Regions from separate parts of the Paenibacillus sp. S33 genome, predicted to be linked through region 1. Evidence: riboswitches for the same ligand, from Rfam matches in the RefSeq annotation. Region 1 holds a riboswitch; each other region holds the start of a gene.
What was found. Region 1 has a riboswitch for cobalamin ahead of ACWGXJ_RS24395 (ABC transporter substrate-binding protein). Riboswitches for the same ligand answer to the same signal wherever they lie in the genome.

Region 1 (6,709 bases):
AAAGAGGCTCGGACCGGAGCTTAACATTGCAGCCAGCAGCACCCTTTGACACATGCCTCCGCTTAGTTCAAAAGGATATGATGACAAAATATGCTCAGGATTTGCAAATCCAACCTTGCGGAGCAGAGAGCACAAATAGGCCTCTCGCACTGGAGTAGCGCCTCCTCTGGCTATCTCCGAGGCACGGCTCAGCATCTGCCGTATCCGTGGCAGCACGCCCAATGGGTGGACTTGCTGCGGTGCATTGTGGGATGGGGCAGCACCAGCGTGCCCCGGCTTCATCTGGTCGTGCGGCATCCAATGCCGCCCGTGCAGTCTAAGCGTATCCATCAGCTGGGCGCGGACAGTCCGGATCGGGTTCAACCCGCTCAGCGATTGTTGAATGAGCAGGGCAATATCCTCTTGGCGTAGCCTTTGCCAGCGCCGTTCCTGGAACGGAAGAATGTCTTCCCCGTTATAGTAGATACGCCCTTGCGTAACATTAATACCTGGCTCCAGCATGCCTGCGATTGCGTGTGCGGTCAGGCTCTTGCCGCATCCACTCGGTCCGGTCAGGGCCACAATCTCCCCTGAATATATGGAAAAGCTCACATCACGCAGCAGTAGTTTGCTCCCGCTTCCGCTTGCTCCTACGCCTGTGCGGCAGATTTCCAAATGTTCCACGTGTAACAACGGTTTTCGCCCTGCCACTTGTTCTATCGCATCCTTGCACCCAAGGGCTGTTTGATCCTCCACTATTTGGCCGCCCCCTTTTCCGAAAAGCGGTCGCCCAAAAGCTGGCAGGCAAGTACGAACAGCATAATCGCCAAGCCCGGGAAAATCATGACATGCGGAGCCACCTGAAAATACGAGGTTGCATCATGCAGCATCACGCCCCACTCTGGCTTGGGCGGCTGTACACCCAGTCCAAGAAAGGACAGCCCAGCGATCATCAGCACCACGCGTCCGATATCCCATACCGCATAAACCAACAACTGCGGCAACGCTTGTGGCAATACATAACGGCTCAGTATACGTACGTGTGAATTGCCGGATAAACGGGCATATCGAACGTAGTCCTCCTGACAGGCTTTTTGAACCAGACTACGGATATACCGGACATAGCCCGCCCACCGTACCGCAATAATCGCAAGGGTCATGTTAACAAAACCTGGACCCAAAATGCCCACAATTGCCACCGTTAAAATAATATCAGGAAAAGCCAGTACGCCGTCGATTCCACGCATAACCAGCTGATCCACGCGTCCGCGCACATAACCAATGAGCAACCCTATAGGCAGACTGAAGCACAACGTAGCTACAGTAATTGCACATGCGATTAGCACGCTCATCCGAATCCCGTAAATTAGCCTTGACAGCACATCCCGACCCAGATGATCCGTACCGAAAGGATATTTCCGACTGGGTGGTGCCAGACGGTTCAAAAGATCCACTTGAAGAGGATCATGAGGAGCGACCCATGGAGCCAATAACCCAAGCAGCACGATCAGACCAAACAGTACGCCTCCTGCCAGCAAGCTCCCTTGAAAGGAAAGCCGTATCTTTTTCATTTTCAGCTTCCCCCTTAACGCAAACGCAGCCTCGGATCTATTGCCGTCTGGACCACATCCACCAAACACTGAACTCCTACAATTAAAAATACGGCGAAAATAACATATCCCTGAATCACCGGATAATCTCGCTGTGTAATTGCATCTATAAAATACTTGCCCAACCCCGGCCATGAAAAAATGGTCTCTACGATGACATTACCTGCCAGCATAAATGATAGGTTGGTACCTAGCAGTGTAATTATAGGCAGAACCGCATGCTTAAATATCTCAAAAAACAGGATATGCATACGGGAAAAGCCTCGAGCCTTCGCTGCTTTCACAAAATTCCGGTCACCCAGCTCCAGTATTTGAGCGCGTAGTACACGGGCTTGCACAGCTCCCAAACCTGCGCCAAGAGTCAGCGCTGGGAGCACTAAATGTGTCCAATCCTCCCTTCCCATGGATGGGAGCCAGCCCAAGCGAACGGAGAATAGATAGATCAACAGAAACCCAAGCCAAAAAGAGGGGATCGACGATCCCAGCAGGGCGAACAGCCTGCCCAGACGATCCAATGGGCCGCTAATTTTTAGCGAGGCAGCCAGCCCCAACCCCAGCGTAAGCACCGTCATGACGGCAAAGCCCGCAGCAGCTAGCTCCACAGTAGCAGGCAGTCTGTTCCACAGTTCGGCTAGCACGGATTCCTTGGATACATACGAGGTGCCCCAATGCCCTGTGAACACATCCCGCAGCCAGTTCACATATTGAATATGAAACGGTTCGTTTAAGCCTAGTTCCTGCCGTAGCGTCGTCAACGCCTCCTCAGAGGCAGGGACATTATGCGCGGTGAGCAAAATGGTAGCAGGGTCTCCAGGAGCCAGCCGCATCAGTACAAAAGTCAGCGTGGATACAACGAATACAATGATGAGCAGCTGCGCCACACGTTCCAGTATAAAACGAATCATAGGATACGCCGCTCGTTATTCCGCAATATCGGATTGCGCTGTAATGTAGTAATACTCGATCGGATGGGGTGTAAAACCCTCTACCCCTTTTTTCACACCAAACACATTGTCAGGATGCACAATGAAGGACTGTGGCAAATCCGTATTGATGATATCCAGCGCTTGTAGTGTCACAGCATTACGCTGCGCTGTATCCTTCGCCAGCTTCAAGCTGTTAAGAATACTCTCCAGCGGTTTGGAACTATAACGGCTTACATTGGCTTCGCTTTGCGAAGAATAAAACATGTCCATAAAATATTGTGGCTCTCCTGTATGAGCAGTAAGCATACTGTACATAGCAAAATCCCAATCGTTTTTGGTCAACGCCTCGTCGATATTTTCCACCTTGCGAATCTTGACCTGGATTCCCTCTTTCAGCAATTGGCTTTGGATGACCTCAGCCATAACAGAGAGCTCTGGACGCTGAGGAAAAGTCAGCAGCGTAACCTCGAACGGCTTGCCTTGCTTAGTCCATGTCCCTTGGGCGTCCTTCTGCCAGCCATCCTTCGTTAACAGCTGATCCGCCGTTCCGTCCAGCGCTTTACGCTCAACTTTACCGAAGGGAAGAATGCTCGGGAACGGACTGCTTGCTTCCGTACCGAAGCCCCTCATGACGGCGCTCACAATCGATGTGCGTGGAATCAGGCTGTCCACCACCTTACGGTTCGCCGCATCCTTGAATACTGGGGATTCCATATTGTACACGATCATATGGGTGCGCAAGGAGGGAGCCGACAGCACTTGTAGCTTGTCGTTCTTTTTCAGTACCTCTGCGTTATCAACCGGAATATCCGTCGCTACGTCCACCTCGCCGGATTGCAGCGCCATCAGGCGCGAATTCCCGTCCGTAATGAACTTCATTGTCGCCTCAGCCAACCGGGCCTTCTCGCCCCAGTATCCGTCATAACGCTCTACGACCAAGGATTGGTCCTTGTTGAACGCTTTAATTTTAAAGGCGCCTGTCATCGCTGGGTAACTCTGCTCATCTTTCATCGATGCCACATCCAGTACAGTCGTCGATGGATCAGCTAGATTGGACACCAACGCCGCATTCGGCCGGTTTGTCGTGATCTTTAAGGCCAGCGGGCCGCTTACATCAATGGACTTCACATTCAGTAAATCCTTCGCCAGATGGCTTTTCTCGATAGAGCGTAGCAAAGATTCTTTTACACTTGCTGCATCCATACTCTTTCCATTATGAAAAGTGACTTTATCCTGCAAGCTGAACGTCCAAACTGTAGGACTATCCTGCTTCCACTCCTTTGCCAGCCAAGCCACAGGCTCCAGCTTTTCATTCAAACGTACCAGTGTCTCACCTGCACCGGATCGCATCACATCCCAGCTATTATCTCCGTGCGGGTCAACACCTGACGGTTTCCATGTATACGCCATTACCAGCTTTTTACCTGTCGCTGTTTGTTGTACTGACGCGTTCTCATCTTTGCCGGAGCTATTCGACGTCTTATTGCTAGTACATCCCGAAAGAGCCATAACTGCCAGTAACAGCATCACCCCTGTACATATCAACCATGAGCGCCTGCTACGATTGCTAATCATTCGATGAATCCCCCTCTATCTTGTAAAATCATATAAACCTAACGCAAAACGCGAAAAAAGCATTCCAGACCACTTGATCAGCAGTCAGAAATGCTTTCATTATAAAATGTCAAAACACACCTCGAAGCCAACTCCAAAAACATAGAAGGGGTCAGATCGGTTTCAAACATTCCGTATGCAGCACGCCTAACCACCTCCCCAGCATCCCGTGGGTCTGACAGTGATGTCAAAACAGGCAGGTCTCCTGACTCCAGGCGTATCTTTCAGGCCTTCCCGGTTCTTCACAGTTCCAGTGGCTGTTCTGAAAGCTCCAGCAGTATCCTGCTGATGCCTGTATACAGTGGCGGGCCCGTGTCGGAATTAACCGAACTTCCCTTTTAAGTGAACACGCTCAACAACTATCCACATGGTCTCAACAAAACCCCGTACATAGAGTCGTCCGGCTCACACCTGTTTTCTTCCTTTATTTCTTTCCATTACGATCTTATTTTGTTGTCACAGGCTTGTCAATAAATGCTGCACAATAATTCAAATTTGAACGATAAGGTAGAAACAAGACATAACCTTCAATTGCGTGCACGCAATTGAAGTGTTAAAATTAGGTATAGAGTAAACCACCGTGTCCGTATACTAAAAAGAGCCTTCGCCGCGCCAACGGCAAAGACTCTTAGGACTTGAAAGGCTGTGGATCACCACCACGGCGCGCTGCACAACTAAATGTTAATGCAAACGAAACCCACCGTTAGGCGCCTAACCTAATTACGCGGTGGGTTTTCGCTTGTTCCGAAATTTCCGACGTAGCCAGCGATAAAGTTTACGAATACTAAACACCAGGCTTAGTAACGCAACCATCCAACGCAACACATCGTAGCACGACACAAGGTTGACCATCGGCTTCACCCCCTTTCGGGAAGCTGCACCGTGGTCCGAAAACATCCACCACTATTCAAAATCCATAATTTAGATTATACCATGCCCCTTCCTACCACTCTAGCAAGTTCTTCTAGCGCATAAACTGGAAAATGCACCAAATTAGAGCTACCCATTTCATCCCGCAGCTTTATCTATATGTCCCCAGACGGCAAGGGGATCTACTATCTGGATAACTCCATGCCAAAAAGCCGGAAAAGAGGCATACGTCCTCTCTCCGGCTATCTTTATTTATTCCTAATCATCAAACCTTCTGTGGAACCTCCGAAACCGTCACGCTTTTGACCGATTCCCCTTGTTTTCTCGTCAAAACAATGTTCAAGACAATCGCTGTAATCGAACCCGAAACGATACCATTTTGCAACAGCATTTTGGCAAAGCTCGGCAGCTGGTCGAACATTTGTGGCAGAACGGCAGAGCCTAGGCCCACGGCAATACTGCATGCTGCGATCAGCAGATTGCTTTCCTTCCGCAGATCCACTTCTGACAAAATAGACATGCCTGATGCAGCAACCGAGCCGAACATGACGATCATCGCTCCGCCTAGCACAGCGTTAGGAATCACTGTCGTTAAGGCAGCCAGCTTAGGCAGCAAACCGAGAACAACCATGATCCCGCCCGCAGCAAAAATAACGTTCCGCGATTTGACGCGTGTGAGTGAGATCAGGCCAACATTTTGCGAAAAAGCTGTATAAGGAAACGCATTAAAAATACCCCCAAGCATAATCGCGAGTCCTTCGGAACGCAGACCATTGACGATCTGCTTCTGTTCCACCTTCTGATCAATCGCTTTGCCTACTGCCAGATAAACGCCTGTAGACTCAACCATACTGACAATATTGACGATAATCATCGTACATACTGCCATCATGCTAAACTCTGGCTTACCAAAATAAAACGGCTGCGCGACACTCACCCATGAGGCTTCCGCCACGGGAGCAAAATGCACCATTCCCATCGCATAAGCAACCACTGTGCCCGCGAACAGACCAATAAGCACGGAAATCGAGCGCAAAAAGCCTTTTGCCAACCGATTCACAAGCAGAATAACCAGTAGTGTAACTAACGCCAGCAGCAAATTGCGCGGCTGTCCAAAATCCGAACTACCCTGACCCCCTGCTACATTGTTCATCGCCACCGGAATAAGAGATAGACCGATAATCGTAACGACCGAACCCGTAACGACCGTCGGGAAAAAGCGTAGCAGCTTGCCATACAAAGGTGCTGCTAACACCACGAATATACCGGACAAAATAATAGCACCGTACGCTGTCGCTAAATTTGAGGTCGAAGCAATCGCGATAATGGGCCCTACTGCCGTAAATGTACAGCCTAAAATGACAGGCAGTCTACTACCGAAAAAGCGTGTCCCCATAATCTGTAATAACGTAGCAATCCCGCAAGTGAACAGATCGGCAGCCACCAAATAAGCCATCTGGGCTGGTGTCAGGTGCAATGCTCCTCCTACAATTAGAGGTACAGCAATTGCTCCAGCGTACATCGCCATGACATGCTGGAAGCCCAGCGCGAATAACTTTTGTTTACTTAGCATCCCACATTCTCCTTAACGGGAGGAATCACCGCTCCAGCTTCCTCTATAAAATGAACCTCGCCTGGTGCCATGGAAGCGATACGCGCAAGAGAGCGCACAGCAATGCCTCTTTGCTCCAACAGTCCACGGCCTTCCTG
Region 2 (6,709 bases), 3.9 Mb from region 1:
TGTCCGAAGCGCTCCTGCGCAGCAAGAGCTGCGGCACACCGCTATCGGGATGCGGAAGCATCACAGGCTCAACACCGTATACTCGTCGAATCCGATCCTCGGTTAATAACTTCGATGAAGCTCCCAATCCTTCAACCATTCCATCCTTGAGTACAAGCAAATCTTCGCAAAATTGGGCTGTCAAGTTAAGATCATGCAAGACCGCAATGATCGTCACACCCGTTTCTTGGCGCCAATCTGCCAGCAGTTCCATAAATTCAAGCTGATAGCGCAAGTCCAGATAGGTCGTAGGCTCGTCCAGCAGCAATATTCGTGGCTCCTGCACCATTACTTTTGCCAAAGCTACACGCTGTCGCTGTCCCCCACTCAAGCGGTCCAATGCTCTGTCCGCCAACGTGGTAAGACCCAATCGCTCCAGCACGCGATCCGTGATCGCCTCCACATCAACACCCTTTTCCCTGCCTAACCAGTCCTGATGAGGAAAACGTCCCATTTCTACGACTTCCCTGACGGTGTATCCCACTGGAGGAAGCCCTTCCTGTTGGAGTACGGCTATGAGTCGGGAAAGCTCTTTTCTGCTGTAGCTACCGACCTTTTTGCCATAGATATGAACGTTTCCCGAAGTTGGTTGATCTACACCCGAAAGCAGATGCAGCAAGGTCGATTTTCCACTGCCGTTCGGACCAATAATTCCCCACCAAGTTCCTTCGTCGACGCTCCAGCTTATATTCTTTAACGCATGGAACTCTCCATAGGCACGTGTCAGACCCGCTACCTCTAATGCTCGATCTTGCACCTTCTGTGATTCACTTTGTTCTGTCACAGCAGTTCCCCCCTGCGCAGCTTCTTGTTCCGGTACAGGAGATATGCGAAGAACGGTGCCCCAACAAAGGCCGTCATCACGCCCAGAGGAATTTCCGTGGGGGCTAACAACGTGCGAGCCGCCGTATCTGCCCAAGCCATAAAAATAGCTCCACCGAGCGCAGATAATGGAACAATCAACCGGTAATCAGGACCTGTCACCAGACGAATGATATGCGGTACAACAAGTCCCACAAAGCCAATCACTCCACATACCGAGACAGCGGCAGCTGTCAGCAGCGTGGAAATGATCAAAACAGATAGCTTCGTCGCATCTACATGAACTCCCATGTGAGCCGCCTGACGTTCACCCAAAGCCAAAATATTCAGCACACGTGCCCGGTTCCATAGAAATACCAGTCCTATGACCACATAAGGTAAAAGGATTCCTGTATATGACCAACCGCGCAGACTAAGACTTCCCATCGTCCAGTACAATATTTCATTGACCGTCTCCTTCGACATGGCTGTCAGAAAGGAAACAACTGCTCCCAGAAAGGATTGCATCACCACACCCGACAAAATGAGACTTTGTGTCGGAATTTTCCCACCTTCCCGTGCCAACGTCAGCACCATCCACAGCGTCAGCATTCCGGTCGTAAATGCCACTAGCGGCAGCGTCCATATGCCAACAAATGAAAATTGAAGGCCCCAATAGATCAGTACTGCCGCTCCTACCGAAGCCCCCGAGGATACCCCCAGTGTATACGGATCAGCCAAAGGATTACGCAGCACACCCTGAAATCCGGCTCCCGCCAGCGCCAGCGCTGCTCCTACCAACATTCCCAGTAACACTCGTGGCAATCTGACCTTCAAAATAATCTGCTCTGAGGATGTATTCCAATCCGGTATAAACGTATCGCCTAACCACGGAAGGTGGTTAACCAGAATGCCCGTGATCTGGCTGACCGGAAGCTTGGCCGAGCCGATGCCAAGACAGAGCAGCAGCGTCAGCAACAGCAAAACAAGACCTGTCCCTCCAAAGCCGATCAGTTTACGGTTCATTTGAAAATTTCAGGATACACGCCCTTGGCCACTTCCTTGAGACCTTCCGTTACGCGTGGACCCGGACGACTGATCAAATTATCATCCACGGCAAACACCCGGTTGTGGCGAACAGCCGATATTTGATCCCATCCACTGCGAGCTTTAATGATTTCGCCGAGCGTTTGACCAGTTTTGTCGTCCTTGACACTTTTGCTGTACAAAATCACGTCAGGGTTCGCAGCAATAATATTTTCTTCACTAATTTGGTACCACCCCTTCTGCGTGGCACCTACATTTTCGCCGCCCGCCAACGTAATCAGCTCGTCCATAAACTCGCCTTTACCAACTGTCCAGCCTGGTGAAAACTCGACGTATACCCGCAGCTTCTGCCCTTTACCGATATTTTTAACTCCTTCTTTCACTTCCGCTACATCTGCTCTCATCTTGTCAGTCACCGCTCTCGCTTCTTTCTGATGATCGGTGATTTTCCCATACAATTCGATGTTAGCTATGACATCTTCAACTGTCTTCGGTTCCGTTTTAAAAATCATAATTCCCATGTCGCGCAGCTTGGTCGTAGCCTGTTCACTAAGTGATATCCCTGCAAAAACGACTTCCGGGTTAGCAGCAATGATCGCCTCTTCGTTCGGTTTCATAATACCGCCTACTTTAGGCTTTTTCGTAGCTGCTTCCGGGTAATCAGAGTAGTCGGAGACGCCAACTATTTCCTTATCCAGCCCGATGGCGAACAGCGCCTCGGTTTCTGCCGGGGAGACGGAAACGATTTTATCCGGCGCTTTTTTGAATGTAAATTCCTGTCCTGTTGCATCCTTAACTGTGAGTGGGTAAACTGTTTTGCCCGGAGGCTCTTGTGCGGTTACGGTCTTTCCTGGCTGCTGTGCAGAAGTCTGATTCTCTTTATTTTCAGCATTTTTTCCATTAGCGCCACATGCACTCAGCACAACTGCCAATATCAGAACCAATAGACCTGTTGTCCAAACCTTTATTTTTTTTCCTACCATGATTTGCACCCCTTCATAAAAAAATCGTTAAGAGCGTTACTTGAGCATCATCAGATATCTTCTAAATCCAGCCTTCTTTTCCTATCAAAAAAACCCCGCATCCTTATATCAGGACACAGGGGTCACGTTAGCGCAGATCGTGCGCAGGCGGCAGCTTCTTTCCGCACGGACAGTCACTGCGAACACGTCATCCTTTCCTCGAAGGATTATGGTGACAGGCGGACGGGCAGGTATCCTGACTTATGGTAAGATGCATGTCCTGAAATTTCTTCATATGCTTAGTAGCACATAAAGCAGGACTAACGGGCATGTTTCCATTTACAGTGGCGGGACCGCGCCGGACTTACACCGACTTCCCTTTTAACAGCGCAGGCAAGGGAAACCATAGTTTCATCACACTGCGCCGACCTCGTCTGCTGGATATTTGATGTAGTGGTAGTCAAGCCGTTCTTTTACTTGATGATTATAGGTTAAAATGAGGCGGCTTACAACCCAAACAGCCTCTTTATCCACTGGTGTCTAACCTAATGAGGGAGCATTTCGGCTATGTAATTGTACGGTCCTGCCAGCCTCAATTGAATCCTAAATGCTTCTCCCGGCTTCGGATTCAGACTCCAAAAATCATGGCCCGGTATCAGCATACAAGCTAACTGACGAATTACGCCACCATGCGTAACGACCAAAACAGAGAGCGGCCCAGCAGTCAAATCCATGGGTCGAACTTCCATAGCAACACGCCATTCATACAGAGAGTCAAGAAATTTCCGCAAACGATTCACAAAATCTGTCCAAGACTCTCCTCCAGGAGGGGTTATCCGTTGTGGCTCATCAATCCAAGCGCGATACAACGACACATCCTTGAGCATGTCATACGTTTTTCCATCCCACTCGCCAAAATGAAGCTCTCGCAGACGTGGTTCCATCATAGGAGACATAATAGATAGGGAACCTCCAGACGTCAATTCTGATTCCGGCACAATGATCTGCAAGGTCTGGCGACATCGCATTAAATCGCTGCAGTAGATTCGAGCAAAGGACTGCCCCTGCAATTCTTCTTGCAAAGGCTTTAATTCCTGTTCTGCTCCCGGTAGCAAACCTAAGTCGGAGTGTCCCAGATATCGACGTTCCTTATTCCATAAGGTTGTGCCGTGACGAACTAACACGAGTTCCATGTCCCAATGCAGATCTTCTTTAGTATCATACGGCACCTTATCCTCCTGTGAGTTCGGACTTTGTACGTATTCTACCGTCCTTTTTGCTGCTATATCTTGTTTCAAGATCATGTCACTTCCTGCTCGATCATTATTCAGTGTGTTACTCCTCACCCTCATTGCACCCATCCCAAGGCAAAACAACCTGCGGCTCCTAACAAACACAATCCTACGAACATACTGGACACGGCGAACATCAGCTGGATTGTATGCCGTATATCTTTCGACTCTAGCGGTCGTATCCAATCGCCCATGTATGCACGAAAGGAGCGCACGCCATGATACACATTATAGCCTCCAAGACGAATCCCCAGTGCTCCAGCAACAGCTGATTCCGGGAAGCCACTGTTCGGGCTTGGGTGCAGACGAGCGTCTCGCTTGACTGTGCGCCAGCTTCTTGCAGCATCTCGCTTGTACATCCACGCCGCTACGACAAGCATTGCCGCTGTCAGGCGTGCTGGAATGTAGTTAGCCACATCATCTAGACGCGCTGAAGCCCAGCCTAAATGCAGATACTTTTCATTTTTATAGCCAACCATGGAATCTAGCGTATTCACAGCACGATAAGCCAGCGCCAAGGGTGCTCCCCCGATCAAGGCATAAAAAAGCGGCGAAATAATCGCGTCCACGATATTTTCAGCGACCGTTTCAACCGTACCGCGTACAATCTCAGGCTCATCAAGCTGTTGCGTATCCCGCCCGACAATCATGCCCAGCTCCCGCCGTGCTGCTGCCAGATCATCCGCCTGCAACGCTCGGTATACTGCCATTCCTGCATCCTTTAGTCCTTTGGAAGCAATCGTGGTCGCAATCAGCACCATTTCTGCGCCGACAGATAACCACGGATGAATCCAGGCAAGCAAGTGCAACAGCGCCCAGGCAAGCGCAAAGGAGCCTCCCGCCACAATGAGCGGAAGCAGTATGCCCGCACGTTTTAGCCCTCGGTCACTGCGGACCTGGCGACGAATCGCTTTTTCCAATGCTGAAATGGCATGTCCCATACCGATGACTGGATGCGGCAACCACCTCGGATCACCGATCAGCCTGTCCAAAAGGTAGGCTGCCAGGATAATCAAGCTAACTGTCACGCCGCTGCTCCTCCTCCAGCACTTCACCCAATACAGACAGCAGCCTGCCGTTGGCTTCTGCATCCTTGACCGCAATCCGAAAATGGCTCGTCGTCAGTCCCGGATACATAGCACAGCTACGTATAAGAATTCCACGTTGTCCAAGCGCCTGCTGAATAGCCGATGCGCTCCACGTACCCGGCGCCCTTGCCAGCACGTAATTGGCTTCGCCGGGAACGACACCGCAGCCCCATTCCGCCAAGGCGGTCAACAGGCGGTTGCGCTCCGCAGCAATCAGCTCCTGTGTTTGGCGCTCATATGCTTGCCCACTTCTCAAACACGCCTCCCCAGCCAGCAACGCCAATCCATTCACACTCCAGGTCACCTGTTTGGCCGTCATTCGCCGGATATAGTCCGGATGAGCAATCGCATAGCCCAATCGCAAGCCAGGAATGGCATAAAATTTGGTCATTGACCGGATCAAAATCACATGAGGATAGCGATCCAGCACAGGCAGCAGTGAGTTTCGCCGTTCCATCGGAATAAAATCAATGAATGCTTCATCCACCACCAGCACGGTACCCGTTGTGCCAGCCGCCTCTGCCAGCTCGCATAGCTCCTGCTCACTATATTGCACGCCATTTGGATTATTCGGCTGTCCGAGGAACAAAACATCTACCTGCTCCATGAGCTGAAGGATGTCCTCCACGTCCGCCTTCCATTGAAGCGAGGCCTTCCCATACACCCGGTTGACCTCGGCTCCGAATTTGCCAGCCAGCTCGGCATATTCCGAAAAACACGGCTCCACTGTACCCACACGCTTAGGAGCTAGTCCCAATAGTAGGAGAGCCATGCTTTCAGCCGCTCCGTTTCCGATACTTAGCGACTCCGGTGGAACATGCAGTCGCCGTGCGAGCATATTTTTAAAATTCCGATGCCCAGGGTCTGGATAGCGAATCACAGTGTCAAATGAGTGTTGCAGCGCCTCAAGCACCTCTGGCGGTGGACCAAGCGGATTAATATTTGCACTAAAATCTACAAAATCCGCAGCAGCTCCGCCAAAAGTCGCGGCAGCTGTCTCCCTGTCTCCGCCATGACCGTAAACCTCTATCATTGCCTCTCATCCTTTCCGCCCGTTTCCAATCATTTAGCTCCATTATGAGGCTGCTTTTTGCGTCCCGTCAATGCAAATGAGCTTTTGTACATGGCTCACTTGGGTTACAATAGAAGGAGGCACACATAAATTACACAGTTTATATACGGAGGAATGGACATGCTGTTCATCGACAACCAGGGGATACACGATCCAGCCATTAATCTTGCTATTGAGGAATACGCGCTCAAGCATTTACCGCTGGACGACAGCTATTTGCTGTTTTACATTAATCAGCCTTCTATTATTATAGGCAAGCATCAAAACACTATTGAAGAAATCAACGCCGAGTTTGTTAGGGACAACAATATTCAAGTCGTTCGTCGCCTGTCCGGCGGTGGGGCTGTATATCATGATCTCGGTAATTTAAATTTCAGCTTCATTACTAAGGATAACGGGGAGTCCTTT
Region 3 (6,709 bases), 210 kb from region 1:
CAGGCTCAAGAAGATTCTAAGCCGACCCGAACCAACACAACCTGGCAACCCAAGCAATCTAGAGTGCAGCAAGGTGAAATGGTAAAAAAGCTACGCAAGCTGATTCAGGAACACCCGAACCTGCCACAAAAAGTATATGCCGAAATGCTAGATATTTCCCAAGGCCGGGTGTCCCAGTTGAAAAAGCTACTCTAAACCTTCTCAAAACAATATCCCAAGATCATATACTATGTACTCGCAAGCCTATCATTTTCATCGCAACTACGATGGCCAGATATAGAGTAAGGTGCATATCCGTGGATGTGTCCCTTACTCTGTATCTGGCTTTTTTATGCTGCCCGCCCCTACCAATGTGACAATAGTCACATACTCTCAATGTATACGTATATACAATATATAGATCGAAACAATTGGTTAACACAAGATATCATCAATATGTTGTTTTTGTGAAAAATATATATATTTTACTATATGGAGGGTTTTACGATGAAGGTGCTGGAGGAACATCAATTATACGACATCGGCGAACGGGTCATTGGGGCACAAGATCTGGACATGCTGCGGGAGAATGCAAATTTGAATGGAGAATCGTTCAGCGGCAAAATGAGCAAGCTTGGGTCCGAGTATGCCAAATGGTATGCGCGCCTGCGGGTACTTCCGCCTGAACTGACGAACGCGATTGACCACGGGTATGTATATGTTCACGATTTGGACCAATATGCACTCGGAACTACAAATTGTATCTTTATTCCTTTTGGTCGTTTACTGCGAGACGGCTTCAATACAGGCAACGGCTCTGTGCGCACACCGCAAACGATTATGTCTGCTATGGCACTAGTCGCCATCATATTCCAGTCTCAGCAAAACAGCCAATTCGGAGGTGTCTCTGCCAATAAAATCGATTGGGACCTTGCCCCATACGTTGCCCGGTCCTTCCGCAAGCATCTGCGCAAGGGACTCCGGTTGTTCGAGGAAGAGATAGAATCCAGTCTACCTGACGACGAACTACATATGGCCAATCCCCATTTGCAAGAAGTCTGCCCTCGTTCATACGCATTCGCACGCGAAGAAACGGAGACGGAAACCCGGCAGGCTGCTGAATCGCTCATTCATAACCTGAACACCATGAGCAGTCGGGCGGGGGGACAGATTCCATTCACTTCACTGAATTACGGAATGTGCACGTCTGCTGAGGGACGGCTTGTTACTCAATCGCTGCTAGAGGCCACTATTCGCGGCTTGGGCAGCGGGGAAACTCCTATTTTTCCACAGCATATTTTCCAATGTAAAGAGGGAATCAACCAGGCAGAAGGCGACATCAATTATGATTTGTTCTTACGGGCGGTAGAATGCTCTAGCAGACGGATGTATCCCAATTTTGTGAATGTGGATGCCACCTTCAACCTGCCTTTTTACCGTGCTGATGATCCAGATACCATTATAGCGACAATGGGTTGCCGTACCCGCACCATTTCTGACCGTTTCGGTAGAAACCGGCAGAGTGGCAAGGGGAATCTCTCCTTCAATACCATTAATCTGGTGCGGCTTGGCATTGAATATGGTATTTGCACAGGCAAACGCCTGACACCTGACCGTGATCGCTTTGATGCGAGACTAGAAGAAGTTATGCGCATTGCGGTAGATGGCCTAATTCATCGCTATCAAATCCAGACCAGCCAACCGGCCAAAGCCTCGGACTTTATGATGCGCGAAGGGGTATGGGAAGGTGGAGAACAACTGGCACCAGATGATAAGGTGGGAGGCGTACTAAAACACGGTACGCTTTCGATCGGGTTCATCGGGCTGGCTGAGTGCATGAAGGCACTATACGGGAAACACCACGGGGAGGATGATTTTGTATACCGCGAGGCACAGCGAATCATCACTTCCATGCGCGTGTATTGCGATCGAATGAGTGAATATCACAATTTAAATATTACATTGTTCGCTACGCCTGCCGAAGGTCTGTCGGGCAAGTTCACATTGCTGGATCAACGTGATTTCGGGATTATTCCTGAGGTAAATGATCGAGAATATTACACCAATTCTTTTCATATTCCCGTGTATTACACGCTCCCGGCTGCTCGTAAAATCAGCTTGGAAGCTCCGTTCCATAACCTATGCAACGCTGGTGCGATTTCATACATTGAGCTGGACGGTAATGCGCGGAATAACCCGGATGCGTTTCTTAAAATTGTTCAGTATGCGCTGCATCAGAACATCGGCTATTTCTCCATCAACCATCCGGTGGATCGTTGTACGGAATGTGGTTATGAAGGGATTATCGGGACAAGCTGCCCCCAATGTGGCACAGATGAGGAGCACACACACTTTCAGCGCTTACGTCGGGTAACCGGATATCTGACAGGAGATTATACCGTTCGCTTTAATGCCGCAAAACAGGCAGAAGTTCGAGACCGGGTGAAACATAAGTGAATTTGTGTGGCTACATTCCGGAATCTCTGAACGAAGGATACGGCCTGCGCACCGTTGTGTTCATTAGCGGTTGCCGTCATGCCTGTCCTGGATGCTTTAATCCAGAGTCATGGAGCTTCCGTGCAGGCGAGCCATTCACCCCCCAACGACAACAGGAGGTCATTCGTGACATCATGGAAAATCCGTTGTTGGATGGACTGACTCTCTGCGGGGGAGACCCGTTTTTCTCAGCAGCAGAATGCTCGCAATTTGTGCGTGACTTCCGCGAAGCCTGTCCCGACCGAACCGTGTGGGCTTACACTGGCTTTGTCTATGAAGATCTACTCACAGATCAGGAGCGACAGGAACTGGCGCTTTTGTGCGATGTGATTGTGGACGGTCGTTTTGTAGAACAGCAAAAGGACCTGACCCTTCCCTTCCGGGGCAGTCGCAACCAGCGTCTGGTAGATGTGAAAGCCAGTATTCAGGCAGGCTATACCGTTTCATTGACATAAGGCGATGCTTACCCAGCAAGCAAGATGCTATATCTAATCTAAGACAAGCCCCCATCATGGGTAAGGCTTGTCTTAGATTAGATATAGCTAACAGATTCCATTGGAGTTTCTATTGCGCATCCTGTAAGTTTCACTTATGATGGTGAACAAGTATACGAGTGCATAATTATTCGTCATACCTTAACCGCATAGCTTGGAGATAGGTGTCTGTTCTATTCAGATCAGGCTTAAAAGGGAAGCCGGTGCAAATCCGGCACGGTCCCGCCACTGTAAACGGGGAACTTTCAGCTGTTCATATATCCACTGGTCCACAGACCGGGAAGGAATGCTGAGCGTCATGATCCGTAAGTCAGGAGACCTGCCTATTTTAACAACATCGCAAGTACCTACGGAAGATAGGGAGGTGTTAAAAGCAGTCGCCGTATTTTTGATTTTTTAATCACGGAGGCATTCTTTCCCCTACTTATTTTTAACTTTGGGGGGAAGAATGCCTTTTTTGGTACGTAAAAATAAAACAGCTACCCGCTAGGAGGAAAAGTACATGTCCATTATTGAATGGCCTGAATTGTCCGGCTTAATTAGCAGTAATCTGGGATATCCGCGTATCGGCGAAAATCGGGAATGGAAGAAAGCACTGGAACGCTTCTGGAACGGCAGCATTAACGAAAGCGAACTGCAGACGGAAATGAAAAAATTACGGTTGGAGCATCTGAGCAAGCAGCGCGATAAGGGGATTGATCGCATTCCTGTCGGAGACTTCTCCTATTACGATCACATGCTGGATACATCTGTGATGTTCGGTCTAGTACCTGAACGGTTCAACTATCGTCCCGCAGGTCCGATTCCTCTGTCCGTGTACTTCGGGATCGCTCGCGGTCAGAAGGGAGCAACCGCCAGTGAAATGACCAAATGGATGAATACCAATTATCACTACATCGTTCCCGAATTGGCAAATGCAGTCCCGGTATTCACTGAAAATAAACCCTTACAGGCTTATCGTGAAGCAAAACAGGAACTAGGCATTGAGGGTAAACCGGTTCTCATCGGCCCTTATTCATTCGTTACCCTTTCCAAAGGCTATGATCGTAAGGAGCTTGCCTCTATTATAAGAACCTTCCTGCCTTTATACACCCGTGTCCTGTCTGAGCTAGCAGCAGAAGGTGTTCAGTGGGTACAAATCGATGAACCTGTCCTGACCACCTCATTCCCAGTAGAGGATCTGGACATTATTCAAGAAGTCTATGAAGCTTTGACCCAAGCTGCGCCCTCCTTAAATATAATGCTGCAAACCTACTTTGGCAGCCTAGATCATTATGAGCGTCTGTCCGCACTTCCGGTACAGGGGCTGGGTCTTGATTTTGTGTATGATGATGGCGAAAATCTTCAGCATATATTGCAGCATGGCTTTCCTAAAGGAAAAACGCTGGGCGCTGGTGTCATTGACGGACGCAATATATGGCGCAGCGACCTGAACGCTGTAGCTGCACTGCTGGGTCAGTTAGCAGAACAGACCACTGCCGAGCAGCTTATCGTACAGCCATCATGCAGTCTGCTGCATGTGCCAGTCAGCCTGGAGGCAGAGCACAAGCTGGACAAGGAGCTGGTGCAAGCGCTGGCCTTTGCTGATGAAAAGCTAGAGGAAATCGCCATCCTGACAGCTGCACTTGGCAAACACGATCCATCCGCACTCACCAAGCTTGGACAAAGTGCAGATGCGGTAGCCCGTTTCAACAGTTCAGCGGCACGCGTACAGACAACTGCCGATCTGGCCGACCTGTTGGCCAAAGAGCCTCTGTCACGCAGCGTTCCTTTCGCCGAGCGTCGTGAGATTCAGCAAAATAAGCTGAAGTTGCCTCCACTGCCTACGACGACCATTGGTAGCTTCCCGCAGACCGCCGAGATCCGCAAGGCCCGCCTGCACTATCGCAAAGGAGAATGGTCTGCCGAGCAATATCGAACGTTCATCCAACAGCAAATTAAGGAATGGATTGATATCCAAGAGGACATTGGCATTGACGTGCTTGTACATGGGGAATTTGAGCGGACCGACATGGTTGAATTTTTTGGCGAAAAGCTGAACGGCTTTGCTTTTACGCAAAACGGATGGGTGCAGTCCTACGGCTCCCGCTGTGTCAAACCGCCGATTATATACGGAGACGTTTCCTTCGATCAGCCCATGACCGTGGAAGAAACGGCATTCGCCCAATCGTTAACTTCCAAGCCTGTTAAGGGAATGCTTACGGGTCCTGTGACCATTTTGAACTGGTCTTTCGAACGTAATGATATTCCACGCAGTCAAGTTGCTTTACAGTTGGCTCTGGCATTACGGGCAGAGGTAGAGGCACTGGAACAAGCGGGCATCGGCATGATTCAGGTCGATGAGCCTGCAATTCGTGAAGGGCTTCCGCTGAAAAAAGAACAGCAGCAAGCCTATCTGGATTGGGCGGTTCAAGCCTTCCTTGTGACCACGGCCACCGTTGAGCCAGCGACCCAAATCCATACGCATATGTGCTATTCCGAATTTCAGCATATGATTCAGTCCATCTCCGATATGGATGCCGACGTTATATCTATTGAAACCTCGCGAAGCCACGGAGAACTGATTGTCAGCTTTGAAGATCAGGTATACGACAAAGGCATCGGTCTGGGCGTGTACGATATCCACAGCCCGCGCATCCCCGATGTATCTGAAATGCTAAGCATGATCCAGCGTGCCCTGCGCGTACTGCCATCAGATTTGTTCTGGGTTAATCCAGATTGTGGTCTGAAAACCCGTACCAAAGAGGAATCTGTCGCCGCCTTGCGACAAATGGTACAAGCGGCTCAAGCAGCCCGGGCTGCATTGGCTGTATCCAACTAATTTTTTTATCGTATCCAATCGCGCCATCATTTTCGCCTTATCCTATTCCCCTTTCCGGCCCTTTTTGCTAAAAGCCAGGAAGGGGGATTTATTCTAGATCATATAATGTATATACGCCTTGAATATGCTCCATTTTCATCTGCTTCATATGTACGCCTAAGCCATGTTCTCGATCCCAGGAGCAACTAAAATTCAAATACAGTTCATCCTTTGCCGATGAGTCGGAAATCAGTATAGACATAAGCTGTATTCGATCCAACAATTGTTCCGGCCGCTCCACATAAGGCGCATATTCATCTGGGTCCTCTCCCCATGTACTGTAAGCATTCCGGTACTTTTCCACTATGCCAGCATAATGATGGTGTATGGACTCCAACACTTGAGGATGAATAGTTGACGAATATTCCATATACTGCTCCCATGTCTTTTTTTGCAACTGTGTAGGTTCTTCTATAGTCTGTGCCTGTTCTTCGGAGTCGGCTCCCACGATAAATTCGACTTCTACTTCCGAGGGCTGCCCGCAAAAATTAACATGTACTACACCACGCAGAACAATCTCCTCAGATACATCCCAAGACTCATCATCCTGTTCCAGTTCCATATACCAGTGTTTCCAATCCACCCTTTACCACCTCTTCATAAAAAGTAATCTTTAAACCTATTGAATACTTTACAATCTATCATTTTAATGAATGAAATTAAAGCGGCATCCTATTTGGGCTTCCAGCCATATTTCGAGGAATTTCCAAATGAAACTACTTTTTTCTACAACATTCGCTATTCAATAAAGCCTTCAAGAAAGAAAATATACCCATTTCGGCACAAATATTTTATTATTAAAAATTTAGTACCTTGCATTAATCAGTACATGATGTTAAATTATACCTGACTACTGTTCTATAATTAGTACCCGTGACAA

Region 2: another riboswitch for cobalamin. It lies ahead of ACWGXJ_RS07070 (ABC transporter substrate-binding protein); the one in region 1 lies ahead of ACWGXJ_RS24395 (ABC transporter substrate-binding protein).
Region 3: another riboswitch for cobalamin. It lies ahead of metE (5-methyltetrahydropteroyltriglutamate--homocysteine S-methyltransferase); the one in region 1 lies ahead of ACWGXJ_RS24395 (ABC transporter substrate-binding protein).

What each region holds. Positions count from the first base shown of each region.
Region 1 is NZ_JBSIEZ010000001.1:5,372,575-5,379,283, forward strand. It holds gene ACWGXJ_RS24380 (ATP-binding cassette domain-containing protein) at 1-735, opposite strand, end outside; gene ACWGXJ_RS24385 (ABC transporter permease) at 735-1,550, opposite strand; gene nikB (nickel ABC transporter permease) at 1,565-2,494, opposite strand; gene ACWGXJ_RS24395 (ABC transporter substrate-binding protein) at 2,510-4,090, opposite strand; cobalamin riboswitch at 4,308-4,511, opposite strand; gene ACWGXJ_RS24400 (nucleobase:cation symporter-2 family protein) at 5,265-6,572, opposite strand; gene ACWGXJ_RS24405 (xanthine phosphoribosyltransferase) at 6,566-6,709, opposite strand, start outside.
Region 2 is NZ_JBSIEZ010000001.1:1,506,874-1,513,582, reverse strand. It holds gene ACWGXJ_RS07080 (ABC transporter ATP-binding protein) at 1-823, opposite strand, end outside; gene ACWGXJ_RS07075 (FecCD family ABC transporter permease) at 820-1,866, opposite strand; gene ACWGXJ_RS07070 (ABC transporter substrate-binding protein) at 1,863-2,870, opposite strand; cobalamin riboswitch at 3,079-3,272, opposite strand; gene ACWGXJ_RS07065 (histidine phosphatase family protein) at 3,395-4,153, opposite strand; gene cbiB (adenosylcobinamide-phosphate synthase CbiB) at 4,198-5,169, opposite strand; gene cobD (threonine-phosphate decarboxylase CobD) at 5,159-6,262, opposite strand; gene ACWGXJ_RS07050 (lipoate--protein ligase) at 6,422-6,709, shown strand, end outside.
Region 3 is NZ_JBSIEZ010000001.1:5,164,610-5,171,318, forward strand. It holds gene ACWGXJ_RS23465 (AbrB/MazE/SpoVT family DNA-binding domain-containing protein) at 1-195, shown strand, start outside; gene ACWGXJ_RS23470 (anaerobic ribonucleoside triphosphate reductase) at 487-2,436, shown strand; gene nrdG (anaerobic ribonucleoside-triphosphate reductase activating protein) at 2,433-2,930, shown strand; cobalamin riboswitch at 3,115-3,310, shown strand; gene metE (5-methyltetrahydropteroyltriglutamate--homocysteine S-methyltransferase) at 3,472-5,790, shown strand; gene ACWGXJ_RS23485 (DUF6985 domain-containing protein) at 5,879-6,412, opposite strand.